4 regions of the Macrococcus psychrotolerans genome follow, and region 3 is predicted to be linked to each of the others. Evidence: riboswitches for the same ligand, from Rfam matches in the RefSeq annotation. Region 3 holds a riboswitch; each other region holds the start of a gene.
What was found. A riboswitch is a leader RNA that binds a small molecule or an ion and turns the genes downstream of it on or off. The one in region 3 is predicted to bind thiamine pyrophosphate.
Positions count from the first base shown of each region.

Region 1 (4,198 bases), 940 kb from region 3:
ACAATGTGACATTAGCTGAAGATATTATGCCGGCAGCAGAAATATCAGAACAGATTTCAACTGCATCGATGGAAGCATCAGGGACAGGTAATATGAAGATGATGATGAATGGTGCGATTACACTTGGTACGATGGACGGTGCGAATGTTGAAATTGCTGAGCTTGTAGGTAAAGAGAATATCTTTATCTTTGGTTTAAGTTCTGAAGAAGTCATTAATTATCAGTTAAATGGTGGCTACCGAGCAGAGGACATCTATAAGACGGATTCACGTGTGAAAAATGCGATGGACGCGCTTATCAATGAACAGTTCGGCAGAAACTATGCATTTAATGACCTGTACTACCATGTACTGACAAACAATGATCCGTACTTCCTGCTTAAAGACTTTAACTCATATGTTGATATTCATTTGACTGCGATGGCAACATATCAGGATAAGAGGAAGTGGAATCAGATGAGCTTGACGAATATAATGAAGTCGGGTCAATTCTCTAGTGACCGAACGATACAGCAATATGCGACTGATATTTGGAAGTTGAATTAATTAAGGGCTGAGACGATAAAGTCTCAGTTTTTTTATGGAAATTTCGCCATCATCTGTTATACTAAATATATAACAGAAACTTTTTATTTTGTATTTTAAATTGTTCTATAATATGTATAACAAAAAGGGGTGTTGACAATATATATTGAATTAAATGAAGGGAGCACGACTCCTGTATATTTGCAGCTTGCGAATGCGATAATTGCGAATATAGCATCAGAAAATGCAGTGCCATATGATGCGTTACCTTCAAGCAGAAGTTTAGCTCGTGGATTACAAATTAACATGCATACTGTGAATAAAGCATACCATTACCTGGAAGATAAGGGGTTGATACTCGTTCAGCCTAAGTCAGGTGCGATCATTCATCCGGATGCATTGAAGGCTGCTACGAAAGCCGAACAGGAAGATTTGCTGGAACGATTAAAGCCGATAATCGATGAAGCGAAATGCAAGCAGGTCGATATATCAGACTTATTAAAAAAATTAGAGGAGCGTGAATAATATGGAAGCCGTTATTACAACTATTATCTTACTTTGTACAGGTCTACTCTTTTTACTGAATGCACGATATATCAGAAGAAATATTCTCTTTAGTGTGTATGTTCCGGACAGTAAGCGTAATGATAGTAAGGTGAGAAATATTGCGCAAACGTATAAACGAAATGTATTCATTATCAGTATATTATTTGCAGTTATTCATTTATTGTTGAGGACGATATTACAATCTGAATTGCAGTTTATCCTGTTTACGATACTTATATTCCTATTGATTATCGCAATGATCTGGATATATAGAAGTGCATTTAATCAGATGAGATCTTTAAAAGAAAAAGAAGACTGGATGGCAGACATTAAAATGTATAAAGCTGTAGATACAAGTTTAATGGATGAAGAAAATTCGACGACTTCATACTTCTATATGATACAATTCGTAATGCTCATGGCAGCGGTAATATATGTTGCAATGAACTATCATACAATACCTGACACAATTGCGACGCACTGGGGGCTTAATGGTGTACCGGATGATTGGAGTGATAAAAATATAATAACTGTATTCTTCCCTTCAGGCATAGCACTCTTTATGATATTTGTGTTATGGGGTTCAAGCAAAGGGTTATCACTTTACCAGTCAAATGTGAGTCCGGCAAACAAAGAAGCTTCGAAAAAGTATGCGACAGATACGAAGCGCAATAACGAGATGTTACTGCACGTCATATCATTTATTATGACAATTTTATTTATCTTCATTCTCGTAAGACCTGTTCTGTTCGGGAAAGAATATATGCCACCTTATATAATGGAAAGTATTATATTTATATCAATTGTCGTGGTGATATTTGGTATTATTCAGCAGATTAGCAATGATAAGAAGTATCGTGCCTCAGCCGCTTTAAATGATAAAGCACCGTATCATAATGAAAAAAATTACATATGGGGACTGTTTTATTATAATAAAGAAGATGATAACGTGTGGGTACCAAAATTATCTGAATTTGGGATGACACTCAATATGGCAAGACCAGCTGCATGGTTTATCGCATTTATGATTATTGTGTTTCCTATAATACCGATAGTGATTATGATTATAATGACTTGAGATAAATATTTAATATGATACGATTATACTATACTACAAATAAAAATAAAAAATGTCACTAGGGGTGCATTCGTGCTGAGAGGAGTAATCCGACCCTTTGAACCTGTTTGGTTTATACCAGCGTAGGGAAGTGCTTAATGCCTATACCTGCGTATAGGCATTTTTTATTGAGGAGGAATAACATGTTTACTGAGCGCATATTAAAGCGTGTCGAACCGATCTGGGCTTCTTATCTGGAACATCCTTTCGTTAAGGGGCTAGGTGATGGTTCGCTTGAGAAGGAAAAGTTTCAGTTCTGGTTAAAACAAGATTATGTTTATTTAATTGATTATGCTAAATTAATGGCGATCGGGAGTGCGAAGGCACCTGACCTGCGTGTGATGGGCATATTCTCTAAACTGCTGCATGGTACGTTGTTTATGGAGATGGATTTACATCGCAGCTATGCGAAACAGTTTGGCATTTCTGAAAGTGAATCAGAAGCAACTGAAGCGGCATCAGTGAATACAGCGTATACGAGCTATATGCTGAACCATGCACAGCGTGGTGGTGCCGAACATGTTACGGCGTGTCTGCTTGCGTGCGCATGGAGTTATAACTATATCGGGAATCATTTAGCGGAGCAGGACGGCGCATTAGATGATAATAATCCATATCGTGACTGGATTGAAACATATTCAGGGGAAGCATTTACGGAACTTATGAATGATGCAATTGCACTGATGGATGAGCTTGCTGAAGGTATGCCGGAGCGTGTACTTGCAGATTTAGAGGAGATTATTGTTAAAACAAGCTACTACGAGTATATGTTCTGGGAGATGTGTGAATTTAAAGCACATTGGGACATTCCAGTGAAGTAAGTTGTAATGTTAGAATAGTTAAAGTCAGAAGCTAAGCGGATGCTTAGCTTCTTCTTTATTATTTATTTAAAAAGAAAATTTCGAAAAGTGTGAAATGTATACGACAACAATCGATTATTTTTTGTTACTATAATAAGAACACATATATATATTATAAAAACAGGAAGGGATTGTTGATGTGGATATTTTGATTGGAACAGGTTTCTTACTCCTTGTCCTTGTGCTGTTTACGTTATTTACGTATAAAGCACCATCTGGTATGAAGGCGATGGGGGCATTAGCGAATGCCGCGATTGCAACATTTCTTGTCGAGGCGTTTCAGAAATACGTTGGTGGAAATATATTCGGAATAAAGTTTCTAGAAGAATTAGGAGATACAGCCGGAAGTCTCGGTGGTGTAGCAGCAGCTGGTTTAGTTGCTTTATCTATTGGTGTATCTCCCGTTTATGCACTCATTATAGCAGCAAGTTGTGGGGGCCTTGATTTATTACCCGGGTTCGTTGCAGGGTATGTCGTTGGTTATGTTATGAAATATGCTGAAAAATATGTGCCTGAAGGTGTTGATCTAATTGTAGGAATTATTATTATCGCGCCGCTTGCACGTATGCTTGCAATGCTTGTTACACCATTAGTAAATAATACGCTAATTAAAATTGGTGAAGTGATACAGCAATCTACAGATGCGAGTCCGCTGGTTATGGGATTTGTGCTTGGTGGTATTATTACGGTTGTAGGAACTGCACCACTGAGTTCGATGGCTCTAACAGCACTACTTGGTCTGACAGGGTTACCGATGGCGATTGCTGCAATGGTATCATTCAGTTCAGCGTTTATTAATTCAACGATGTTCTATAAATTAAAGTTAGGAGATCGTGCCTCTATCTTAGCTGTTGGCATCGAACCGTTATCACAGGCAGATATTATATCCTTAAATCCTGTACCGATCTATTCTTGTAACTTTATCGGTGGTGCACTTGCGGGTATGGTTATTGCACATTCTGGAATGATTAATGATGCACCTGGAACAGCGAGTCCTCTAGCTGGATTTTTAGTGATGTTCGGCTTTAACGAACCACTTCAGATTATTGGATGGGGTAGCGTTATTGCGGTAATCTGTCTAATTGTTGGGCTAGTAGGAAGCCGTATATTTAAATCTTATCCTCTGCGCAGGAAATCAGAATTTATATAAT
Region 1 covers NZ_CP124591.1:858,847-863,044, forward strand. The annotation lists gene QA539_RS04355 (glycogen/starch/alpha-glucan phosphorylase) at 1-545, shown strand, start outside; gene QA539_RS04360 (GntR family transcriptional regulator) at 678-1,049, shown strand; gene QA539_RS04365 (DUF1648 domain-containing protein) at 1,051-2,148, shown strand; TPP riboswitch at 2,199-2,294, shown strand; gene tenA (thiaminase II) at 2,331-3,008, shown strand; gene QA539_RS04375 (PTS sugar transporter subunit IIC) at 3,187-4,197, shown strand.
Region 1: linked by a shared signal. The riboswitch ahead of tenA (thiaminase II) and the one ahead of tenA (thiaminase II) in region 3 are both predicted to bind thiamine pyrophosphate.

Region 2 (4,198 bases), 830 kb from region 3:
TTAATTCTGCGATTTGCGAAACAGATAAATCCTGGTTCACATCTATCGATCTGACTATCGTAGCAGGTTTCTGATTTAAAACGAGTATACGGTTACTCATCTTAATTGCTTCATCAATACTATGTGTAATCATCAGCACCGTTTTATCACTCTCCAATAATAAAGACCTCAACCAGATCTGCATATCATTACGTGTTATTTCATCCAATGCTGAAAATGGTTCATCCAGTAACAGTAATTGATGTTCTGTATTTAATGCACGTAGGAATGAAACACGCTGCTTCATTCCCCCAGAAAGCTCATTGGGGTATCTATCTTTAATGGAAGTGAAGCCTGCTCTTTCTAACAATTGTTCTGATTTATTCACGCTATCATTCGCACTGATCTCTGTTGCGAGGTTAATGTTTTGTATCACTGTACGCCATGGCATCAGTGAGTGTGTCTGAGGCATAAAGGACACATGTCCTGTTTTCCCATTGATACGTTCCCCTTGCAATAAGCACTCGCCACTTGAAGGGATGAGTAATCCGCCGATAATATTTAATATCGTACTCTTACCGCTGCCACTCGGGCCGATCAATGCAACAATCTCACCTTTATTCAGTTCTAGGTTAATATTATTAATTACAATATCTTTATCGTAACGATGCATAATATCGTTAAGTTGAATAATAGGAATCATCGTTGCCACCTCAATACAATACGCTGAATAATATATATAACAAGATAAATGACCATAGCAAAGATAATGATCCAGACAATTGCTACAAACACCTGATCTACTTGAAATGCACGCTGAGCTATAAGCATAAATTTACCTAAACCTTTATCACTGCCAAGCCATTCAGAAATGATTGCACCCATTACTGAGTATGTGCCAGCAATCTTTAATCCATTAAAGAAATAAGGCATACTATTTGGCCATTCAAGCTTTTTGAAACGTTCAAGACGCGTTGCCCCCATCATCTTCATATATTTCTCTAATTCTTTATCTGTCTCATTAAATCCTTCAAGTAAGCTCACAGTTATCGGAAAGAAACACACAAGTGTTATCACGATAAGTTTCGGCAATATTCCAAATCCGAACCAAATGACTAGTAGTGGTGCAATGACGATAACGGGTACATTCTGACTCATTATGAGCAATGGATAGACATACTCATGCAGCCCAGGGATTAAACGTAATAGTACGGCTACAGTAATACCGCATAATACCGAGCAAATAATGCCTAATATAACGAGTAATATAGTCGGATATAAATGCACATGATATGTGTTAAAGTCATTAAAGAAGCTGATAAATATTACGCTTGGCGCAGGTAACGTATATGCATCAACTTGTAGTAACCGAACGAGCAGTTCCCAAAAATAAAGTAGTACTATAAAAAATAGAAAAAACTTAACATATTTCATCATCTATACTTCTGTACAAGCACATCCATCGATACTTCTTCGGCATGATAAAACTTTACTTGTGAAATAATAGATGGACACCCCATTTCACGCATCTCTTTATTCATTAATTCGATTAACTTAAGCAACTCATTCATGTTCCCCTCAATTGATGTTTCAAGCGGATTCACGATGTACTTTAAGTTTGATGCTTCAATCACTTCAATTGCGCGATCAACATATGGAATTACATCTTCACCATTTGGCGTCTTCGGAATAATTTGTATGCTCATTATTGTATCTGCCATTATTTACCCTCCACATATTCATTTGTAAATGCATCTTTAGCAATGAAGTCTTTAGTAATCACTTTGTTATCTTTCATAAACTGTCCAAAATTCTTCCAGATACGTTCTTCCTGATAGCCCCAGTATTTCGCATCATCCTGATATTTAGGTGACAAATATTTTTGTGATGCATATACGAGCTTTTCTTGTTTTTTAAGTTCTGGAACAGACTTCATCAAAATATCTGCACTCTCTTTGTCATGTTTAATTGAATACTCATAACCTTCTTTAAGTGCGGTCATAAATTTCTTAGCTGTCTCACCATTTGATTTTAAATACTTTTCATTTGCAATAACGACAGGTGTGTAATAATCCAGATTTTTATCGTAATCAATTAAATACTGCATATTTACATCGATATTACGTGTTTCTGCTTCGATTCCAGTCCATCCATAATAAACCCATGCGAAATCGATATTCTTCTTAGATGCAGTAAAGAAATCAGTATTTCCCATATTGATAATTTTAGTGTCTTTCACTGATGCTCCGTCTTTTTTCATAACTGCATCAATCATTGGCTGTTCAATCGGTGCACCCCATCCACCGTATGTTTTCCCTGCATAATCTTTCGGTGATTTAATATTCTTATCTTTCAAGCTCATAAATCCACTCGTATTATGCTGGATAATTGCTCCAATCGATTTCACTGGAATGCCTTCAGAACGTGATTGCGTCACTGTTTCCTGTGCACTAATTCCGAACTGAACATCTTTTTTGTTTGCTGCGATAAGCTGATCGGCATTCACTTCACCAGGTGTCTTAATTTCAACATCTAAACCCTGTTTGTCAAAGTAACCTTTCTCTTGTGCTACATATAGTCCTGTATGATTTGTATTCGGCGTCCAGTCCAGCATAATCGTCACTTTTTCTTTCTTATCTTCCTTACCTTTATCGGCTGACTGATCTCCACAGCCTGCTAGTAAAATGACACAACTCGCACTTAACAATAACTTTTTATTCATATTAGCCTCCAAAAAAACACAACCTGATTGCAGGTTGTGTCAGTTGACACTTCCCTACGCTGGTATAATCCAGATCAGGTATATAAGGGTTTAGGACGAATCCAATCTCAGAATAACTCCCCTAGTGTTTAAAAATTTATATTATTTTGTACTGTTTTAGTATAACAGCTTTATTATAAATAAGGTACAGATACTTAGTTTTTATTTGAACTGAGCCATTAAAGCATCAAATTCCTCTTGTTTAATATTTAGATCTGCTTTTGTTAAGTTCTCACTGTAGCCATCAATTTGTGATTCGTACGTCGGTGCATCGGTATCCTGATACACGATACCTGTAACAAGCCCATCTTGTTCGTGTACTGTATTGATCGCCAGCTGTTTATTGGTATGATCATAATCTTCAATATCAGCAAGTTTCGTCAAATTTTCTTTAAACCAGTCATACGTATTTACTTTGTTGTATGTGACACACGGAGAAAATACATTGACGAATGAGAATCCTTTATGATTAACTGCCGCTTCAATAATTGATGTTAAATCTTTTATATCACTAGAAAAGCTTTGTGCGACAAAAGTTGCGCCACTTGCAAGTGCAAGTTCAAGCGGAGAAACATGCTTCTCAATCGAGCCTTTTGGCGTTGTCTTAGTGACAAATCCATGTGCTGAACTTGGTGATGTCTGTCCTTTAGTCAGTCCATAAATTTGATTATCCATTACAATATACGTGATATCAATATTTCTACGTAGCGCATGAATCGTATGCCCCATACCAATCGCAAAACCATCACCATCTCCACCGGAAGCGATAACTGTAAGCTCCTGGTTTGCCATCTTCACACCTTGTGCCATCGGTAATGCTCGACCATGGATCGAATGCACACCATATGAATTTACGTATCCAGACAGACGTCCAGAACAGCCGATACCTGTTATTAACGCGAGCTGTTCTGGTTCTAAGCCGATGTTCGCACATGCTTTTTGTATCGCCGCTTGTACTGAGAAGTCCCCACAGCCAGGACACCAGTTCGGTTTCACATTATTTCTGAAATCTTTAAATGTTGCCATCTATATTAACTCCTTTAATATTGCGTTGATTTTCTCTTCAATTTCGTGAGGTAAGTAAGGTGTACCATCATACTTACTCATCTGAATCATCTTACCTTGATGATTCGTATTCATCTTGATAATCTGTCCAAGTTGTCCGTTAAAGTTATGTTCAACAACAATCACTTTCTTCACTTTATCTATCGCTTGCTGAACCTCTTCTGTCGGAAACGGATGAAGTTGTTTCATATGCAGATGGTTTACCTTTCCTTCTACACGATGGATTGCTTCATCAATCGCTCCATACGTTGAAATATAACCAATCACTAACACATCTGCATCTTCATGATACGTATTGTATACAACAGGTTCAGTAATCTTCAGCTGTTCTAATTTACGCATACGTTTTTCCATCTGCTTTGCACGGTTTACGGGAGATTCGCTCGGCTTTCC
Region 2 covers NZ_CP124591.1:972,924-977,121, reverse strand. The annotation lists gene QA539_RS04900 (ABC transporter ATP-binding protein) at 1-682, opposite strand, end outside; gene QA539_RS04895 (ABC transporter permease) at 679-1,413, opposite strand; gene QA539_RS04890 (thiamine-binding protein) at 1,413-1,700, opposite strand; gene QA539_RS04885 (ABC transporter substrate-binding protein) at 1,700-2,701, opposite strand; TPP riboswitch at 2,736-2,834, opposite strand; gene QA539_RS04880 (2-oxoacid:ferredoxin oxidoreductase subunit beta) at 2,903-3,766, opposite strand; gene QA539_RS04875 (2-oxoacid:acceptor oxidoreductase subunit alpha) at 3,767-4,198, opposite strand, start outside.
Region 2: linked by a shared signal. The riboswitch ahead of QA539_RS04885 (ABC transporter substrate-binding protein) and the one ahead of tenA (thiaminase II) in region 3 are both predicted to bind thiamine pyrophosphate.

Region 3 (4,198 bases):
TTGAACTTATCATATGCTCTTCGCGCAACGCTTTCAGTCGATAGCGATTGATCTGCATCTGTCCCTTTCATTGCGGCATCTTCTGTTAATGCTGCAAGCTCTGACGCATTCCCACGAATGACACTAATATGATGCTCGTTCAGCAATTTTAAGCAGAAGTCTTTACGAAACTTAGATGCACCACAAGCGACAGGATCAAGTACGATAGGTACATGATGTTTATTTGCAAATGCAGCCGCTTGTAACATGTTTTCCTTATCCCCTTCTTCAATTGACCCTATATTGATCAGTAACGCACCAGCATACGCTAAAAACTCATCCATTTCTTGACGTTCTGTCGCCATCGCAGGGCTTGCACCAAGTGCGAGCAGACCGTTCGCTGTAAAGTTTTTGACGACATCATTCGTAATACAGATGATCAACGGGTTGTCTTTACGAAGTTGAGTGAGTTTTGTCATTATTCAACCTCCTGAAACTTAAAGTGATTTACTGGGCCCTGGCCATGACCAATTCCAGGAGTGTACTTAATGGCCATATCCATATAGCGCTTCGCTAATCGCACAGCATCTTCTATACTCTTCCCTTTGGCAAGTTCTGCTGTGATGACAGCTGAATAAGTACAGCCCGTGCCATGTGTGTGCTTCGTATTATAACGTTCTCCAGGCAAAGTAATTAATCCCGTCTTTGTGAAGAGATAGTCTGTCGCATCTCCCTTTAAGTGTCCACCTTTGATAAGTACGCTTCGAGAACCAATTTCATCGATAAATATTTTTCCTGCACGTGAGATATCTTCTTCTGATTCCACCTTCATTTCAACAATTTTCTCTAGTTCAGGTATATTTGGTGTCACCACTGTCGCAATATCCAGTAATTTTGTACGCACAGCATTTTGACCATTTTCATCAAGCAACAAATCTCCACTTTTAGCCACCATCACAGGATCGATGACATACGGGATGTTATAACGTTCTATATACGGCCTCACCACGTCCATCACTGCACTTGTTGCTAACATCCCTGTCTTTACTGCATCCGGAACAATGTCTGAATATACACTTTCAAGTTGTTTCTGTATAATGTCCACAGGCTGGTTAAAGACATCCTGCACGCCTAATGTATTCTGTGCAACAAGACTTGTTACTACACTCATCCCGTATACGCCGCGTGACTGAAAGACTTTCAAGTCTACTGTCGTCCCAGCACCTCCTGTAGGATCGGTTCCGGCAATCGATAATGCTGTTTTCATCAATAGCCCTCCCATGTTTCAATGTTATAGGACATATTAAAGAAGCGCTTCTCATGAATACAGCTTTCAACAAAGTTCTTTCTTAATATATTTAGTTCTTCATCAGAAGCTGTTTCACTGAACTCATCTACCCAGCGATCTAAATGACCGATAAGCTCATCCATATTTGTACAATAAAAGTCGACCCAAGGTTTTAGCGGATTACCTTCCAGGTCATTACGTTCAGCAATCTTTAGTGCCAGCTGCTGATAGACATATGGACAAGGTGCCATCGCACATATCGTAAAGCTCGCATCACTATAGCGGTAGGCATTGTAATACATATGCTTAATATAATGATCACTTGATGGATACCATTCTCCTTCTTCAATCACTGTCTTATAATCAACACCTGCATAGTCTGCTAATGTATAGTGCGCATCCACTTCACCATTCATAACAAAATCGATTTGGCCGAGTAAGAACTGAATTCCTTCTCTATCATTAAGTTTCGGAATAAGTAGGCTATATATCTTTGCAAACTCGTTTAAATATAAACTATCTGCCTTTAAGTAATGTTTTACTGCTTCTTTCTTTAGATCCCCATGAATAATACCTTGAATAAAAGGATCATTATAAATCGATTCAATAATCGGTTCTACTTCTTTTTTCAACTGTCTCGTAAACACGTTATCCCTCCTAAAAATAAAAACCTATCTCCTGATAGGAAATAGGTTAAATACACATAACGGGTACTTAGCACGACTTTCCTACGCCGGCATTATCCGGATCAGGTAAAGGGTTCGGCAAAAGCCGTCTCAGCGCAAGGCACCCCTAGTGTGTATATTAATATTAGTGTAACGAAGTTAATGGATTAATGCAAAAAAAGAACTTTAAAGTGAATACACCTTAGAGTTCTAATATCGTTACTATAAACGTGCCCCACATACTGGCCATGGCTGCGCACCGCGCATATTGTATAAAATTTGAGCACGTTTCGTTTGCTCTGCTGCAGAAGCTTGGTGTGGATAACCACTTCCACCGACACCACGCCATGTCTGTAAATTGAACTGATACATTCCATAGTAGCCATTTCCTGTATTAATTGATGGATTGCCACCAGATTCACATCTTGCTAATGCTGCCCAGTTTAATCCGTTGTTCACACGAACAGCCGGTGCTTGTGTCCTTGTCGTAGTCACACGCTTTGTCGTCGATGCCTTATAAACAGTCTGTCTTACTGGTGCTTGGTATGCTGACTTAGCAACAGCACGTTTAACTGGTGCTTGATATGCTGTTCTTGTAACGGGTGCAGCTGCTACAGCCGGTCCATTAACCTTCAATGTACGTCCAGCAATAATTAAATCTGAATGCAAACCATTCCATGCTTTAAGCTGCGCAACAGATACACCGTAACGTGATGCAACCTTGCCCAAAGTATCTCCAGGAACGATGCGGTAATATGAACCTGTAGTTACAGGTGCTGTGTATGCAGATTTATATGTTGATTTATAAGTATTTCGTTTTGTTGTATTCTCATTAATATTTAATACTTGATTCACATGAATTAAGTTAGATCTCAATCCATTCTCATGCTTTAATGCTTGAACTGACGTCCCATAGATTTGAGAGATTTTCCATAAAGAATCCCCACTTTTTACTCTATATTGTGCTGCATCCGCTTGAGTCGCTGCAAATGTTCCACCTACTGCAAATACTGTCGTTACCGCTAAAAGTTTTTTCATCTGGAAAAGTCCTCCTAAAGATTATCTACAATTTTTAATACGTTAACTACATTAAAATTTCATATTTCATAGGTTGCAACAATATAAAAGATTAAGTGTTATGTTAAATTTCTGACTAATTAATACGCCGTTGACCACTGAGAAGCTCCAGCAGTTTGATATAATATTCTTGCACGTTTCCATTGTTCTTCAACTGAAGCATTTGCAGGATTTCCTGTTCCACCTACAGATGCCCATGTTGATGGTGAAAATTGGAATAATCCGTAATATCCAGATGCATTAACAGCATTAGGGTTGCCACCTGATTCACGTTGTGCGATAACGCGTAAATGTGCATCCATTGATGAGTTTCCAGCAGGAGCTGCTTGCTGGACTGGCTTTTGTGCTGCTTGTTGGACCGGTGCTTGCTCTACTGGCTTTTGTGCTACTTGTTGGACCGGTGCTTGTTGCACTGGCTTTTGTGCCACTGGTTGCGCTACTTGCTCTTGTGCTACTTGTTGGACTGGTTGCTCTACTGGTTGTTGTGCTGCCGGTTTAGCTGTTTGCTCTGGGGCTTTGACTACCGGTGCTTGATACGCCACTGGTTGTTGTACAGTTACTGGTGCTTGCTGAGCAGCTGTTTGCGTAACGATTTGTCTTTTTTCCTCTTTATCAACAACAATCAGTTTACCTACTTTAAGATTTTTATTTGTTTCAATATTGTTCCATCTCTTTAAATCTGCAACTTTAGTATCAAACTTTTTAGCGATCTTCTCTAAAGTGTCTCCTTTTTGGACTTCATATTTACCTTTAACTAATACTTCTAATTTTTGATTCGGTAAGATGATATCTGATTCTATTTTGTTAATTTTTTTAATTCTTTCAACTGTAGTGTCATATTTATCTGCGATTGACCAAAGTGACTCCCCATAAGTTACTGTATGTTCTTTTGCATCTGCCTGTGCTGAAATTCCTGTAGCTAAAATTGCCATTCCTGTAAGTGCAGTAATTTTTTTCATTGTGAGTGTTGCCTCCGATAATTTTCTTAATTTATATTAATAATTATATTTGTCTTTTATTGAATGATATAAATTTAACACGTATTGATATTTCTTTGGTTACAGGAAGATGATTTATAATTACAAATATATTACAAAAGCATATCAATTTAACATCGAACCCCCCAGTAGCGTTCAGCACAGCGCTACTGGGGGGTATGGGGTGTATTTGAATGAGGGTTAAATGTGAG
Region 3 covers NZ_CP124591.1:1,801,827-1,806,024, forward strand. The annotation lists gene thiM (hydroxyethylthiazole kinase) at 1-458, opposite strand, end outside; gene thiD (bifunctional hydroxymethylpyrimidine kinase/phosphomethylpyrimidine kinase) at 458-1,246, opposite strand; gene tenA (thiaminase II) at 1,246-1,914, opposite strand; TPP riboswitch at 1,976-2,071, opposite strand; gene QA539_RS09430 (LysM peptidoglycan-binding domain-containing protein) at 2,155-2,970, opposite strand; gene QA539_RS09435 (LysM peptidoglycan-binding domain-containing protein) at 3,090-3,968, opposite strand.

Region 4 (4,198 bases), 380 kb from region 3:
CCATCGCATATGCAGCATCGCTTGGTGAACCGATACCTGCGTCTACAATAACAGGTACACTGATGGCATCAATAATATAGCTTAAGTTCAAGGCATCATTAACACCTAGACCTGTCCCGATAGGTGAGCCGAGTGGCATTATTGCATGTGCACCAAGCGTTTCAAGTTTCTTCGCAAGTACAACATCACATTGAATGTAAGGACAGACAATAAATCCTCTCTCTAGCAGAATTTCACACGCTTTATACGTCTCAATCGCATCGGGTAATAATGTTTTACCGTCCCCAATAATTTCAACTTTGATCATATCGCACATCCCTGCAGCTCGGGCGATCTCAGCAATTTTTACAGCCTCTTCTGCAGTCTTAGCGCCGGCTGTATTAGGGAATGTAATATATTTATCTAAATCAACAGATTCTAATGGATTCGGTAAGTCTTTATCATAGAGGTTCATGCGTCGCACAGCGAACGTTAATGCATTCGTTTCGCTTGCATCTACCGCTTCACGCTGTATATCACCATTTTCAAATTTTCCTGTACCAAGGATGAGTCTCGATTCAAGTTCTATTGGTCCAATCTTTAGCATATTAACCGCCTCCTACAAATTCTAATAATTCTAATCGTTGTTCTGGTCTAATTTCAGTCTCATCCCACTTGTCTTTTTGTACGGGCATATCATCGATTACGATAACCGCACGCTTTAAATCGATATTCAAAGTTTCTAAAAATGGAACAAGCATCGTTTCTTGTGTTTCGTACAATTCATCATTTAAGTATAGTTTCATGTATATCCTCCAGTTTAAAATGATCTTTATATTTCATTGCAAGCGGATGCTGTTTATCGAACATAAGTTTATGCATCAGTGCTCCGGTAATCTTCGATAAGAGGATGCCATTACGATAATGACCGGTTGCGACAAATAGATTATCACGGACCTCATCGATTACTGGTCGCTGCAGTGGGTTATCGGGACGAAAGCCGCATCTGCTATCGACAATTTCACCATTCATGAGTTCTGGTAATAGGTCCAGCGTCATTTCTTTTAGCCAGTCGATACCTTCTTCACTTACTGTATTGTCACCATTCATCGATGTCGTTGCACCTATCACATATAAATCATCTGACTTCGGTACGATATAATGCCCATTTGTCTGGAACAATGTCTCTTTCATATCTAATGTATGGTGATGTATCGTCATCACTTCACCTTTTACACCGTGCATTTCAAGATGGATACCAAGAGATTTAAGGATGTCACCTGAATACATACCTGCTGCAACGACGATTTGCTGTGCTTCATATGTTTGCGAGCTGGTACGCACATTAAATCCATCATTTGCTTTCACGTCTATTACGCGATCGTGAATAAACGTAACATCTTCATTTAATGTCATGAGTGCCTGATGGTATTTAACAGCATTGACTTGTCCATCTGTCGGAATCCACATCGCAAGGTCATGATTGCGGATATAACCATGTGCAAACTCATCCAAACGATTTTTAACTAACTCTGTTGTCTTAAACTGTGCATTAAGAAAATCATACTGTTGAAGTAAAGATTCATGCTCGCCATGTGAAGCAATCTTTAATAAACCATGCTGCTGATAATCGATTACATAACCTAAATGTGCCAATTCATCAGCAAAATCTTTCATCATATGTTGCCCTTCCATAGAAAACTGGAAGAGAGGGGAATCAGAATAAAATTCATTTTGTGCACCAAGCATACCGCCAGCAGCATGCGTCGCTCTGCATCTACTAAAATCATCAATAATGGCAATCGAAATACCTTCTTGTTTTAAGTGATAGCATATACTCTGGCCAATAATGCCGCCACCGATAATTAAGACATCGAATTTCGTAACAACCACTCCTTTCGAACGTGCTCAAGATGTGCCTTATGCTGAAACAAACGAATACCACTGAATCCACTAAATCGAGTATCAAGCTGATGTATCGTATGTTCATCGATACCACCGATTGCAACAATCGGGATATCATATGAAAGTACTGTGCCAATTACAGACGCACTTTGAGGTGTGAGACCTGGCTTTGAAGGCGTAGGGAAGACGTGACCGAATATACAGTAATCAAGCACGCCATCAATCAGGCGCACGCTGTCCTCACTGTGCACACTCATACCGACACGAAATTCAGGATGTTGTTGCTTGAATGCTATCGCATCACCAGCACGCTCCTTAAAATGGATGCGTGTCAGACCATGCTTTATCATCAAATGAGGTGTATTATGCACAATAATCTTAGAAGGATCTATGTGCCGTTTCAACTGCATAATAAATACATCCAGCGCATCATCACACGCATCTAGACGTAGAATCACACCATCAATCAAAGCTTCTACATCCACAATCGACTGTATAACAGCATCACTCGGTTCCACGAATGGTGTAATCATATAAAACATAAGCAACCTCCAAAAAAAGACCACCCGCAAACAAACTACGGGTGGTCAAAATATATAAAAAATATATAAATATTTATAATTATATAAATGATAACTGCTTCCCTACGTTGGAATTATCCAAATCAGGTTATGAGAGTCAGACAAAGTCTTCTCAGCTCTAAGAGCACCCCTAGCCATATTCGATTATGTAATTAAGAATAGCACTCAATGGCTGATAATTCAAACTTCTAAATTTAAATGATAAAATAGAAAAAGAAAGGGGATGTAAAAATGAATGAAATAAATGAAAAACAATTAGCAGCATTGCTAGATGAACACGCTGAACTGCGTGAAAATATGAGTAACGGTGAACGAGATGATATAGATGAAGCACAATTAAAACAAGTAACGATGGGTAGATTACAAGAAGAACGCATGACATCTGAAGAAATATTAAGAGAAATCGATGAACAGGAATCACTAGATATAGAGAACGAAATCGCACATAAAGAAGTGCATATCTTCAAATATGTAATGTATACGATTGAAATCTATAAAGACGTCGAACTTACACTAGACAGACTTAGAAATTTAATGGCACATGAATATGCAGAGATGACAGAAGAAAGTCTGATTCATTATCTTAAAGACTATGAATCAGCAGGATATATCCGACTGAACGAAACAAAAACAGGTGTTACAGTATCTAAAACATTTCTCGGGGAATGTGCTTTAGCGTTAGTGAAATAAAGAAGCGGCTTGATTAGTGGCTTTTATTTGCTTACAAAAATATAAATATTAATAATTTATAATATCAAATACTTAGAAGAAAGATTAAGACATGCCTGTCATTCCAACAACTCAATATGTATAGATTAACCATAAAATAAACTTTTATAAATAATTATAAAGATATAAGGAAGGATAGCATGAATTCTAAAATAAGAAGTATGACTGAAGATGATATTCCAAAGATACAACACATTGCAAAACTCAGCTGGCATGATACATATGAAGGAATAATACCGCTTCATATACAAGATAATTTTTTAGAGATGGCCTACAGTTCATCTATGTTAGAAAAAAGGTTAGCGTTGACGAAAATGTATGTAGCAGAATTCGAAGATCAAGTTGTAGGCTTTGCAAATTTCAGCAAACCAGATGAGAATGGTATAGCTGAACTGGCTGCTATTTACTTACTCCCGGACTACCAAAATTTAAGGATAGGTAGCACGCTTATAAAGCATGGAATTTCACAGATGGAAGGAATAAAGTTTATAGACGTTGTAGTAGAGAAAGAAAATAAGGTTGGCTATAATTTTTATAAAAAATTTGGTTTTTTAGTACAGGACGAATTTGAAGATGATTTTGACAGTCACATATTGAAGTCGGTAAAAATGAGGTTAACATTATGAATACATTCCATATAGCTCTTAAACGTTTACCTGAAGAAGTGCAGGAGATGATTATGGACAAAAAGTTAAATGATGTACTTATGTATTTTATGGAACATGAAGTACAAGATTATTATTTGATGAAATACTTATCAAATATTGCACATCTTAAAGATGAAGTAGAATATCATGAAATGGTCGCAAGTATTTACCATTTTCATTTCAACTATGAAGTTGATGCATATGATGCAGCTTATTATCATTACTGGCGTTCGTTAGAGCTTACATCTTTTAACGATATAGAATTATTAGAAGAGTTTCTTCAAATTCTGGATGAACCTGATTTTGATATTATAGAAGAGGAAAATATTGAATATGTAAAAAATCAGATAAGACTAT
Region 4 covers NZ_CP124591.1:143,205-147,402, forward strand. The annotation lists gene QA539_RS00700 (thiazole synthase) at 1-586, opposite strand, end outside; gene thiS (sulfur carrier protein ThiS) at 588-785, opposite strand; gene QA539_RS00710 (NAD(P)/FAD-dependent oxidoreductase) at 766-1,872, opposite strand; gene QA539_RS00715 (thiamine phosphate synthase) at 1,845-2,426, opposite strand; TPP riboswitch at 2,509-2,607, opposite strand; gene QA539_RS00720 (hypothetical protein) at 2,697-3,155, shown strand; gene QA539_RS00725 (GNAT family N-acetyltransferase) at 3,335-3,820, shown strand; gene QA539_RS00730 (hypothetical protein) at 3,817-4,198, shown strand, end outside.
Region 4: linked by a shared signal. The riboswitch ahead of QA539_RS00715 (thiamine phosphate synthase) and the one ahead of tenA (thiaminase II) in region 3 are both predicted to bind thiamine pyrophosphate.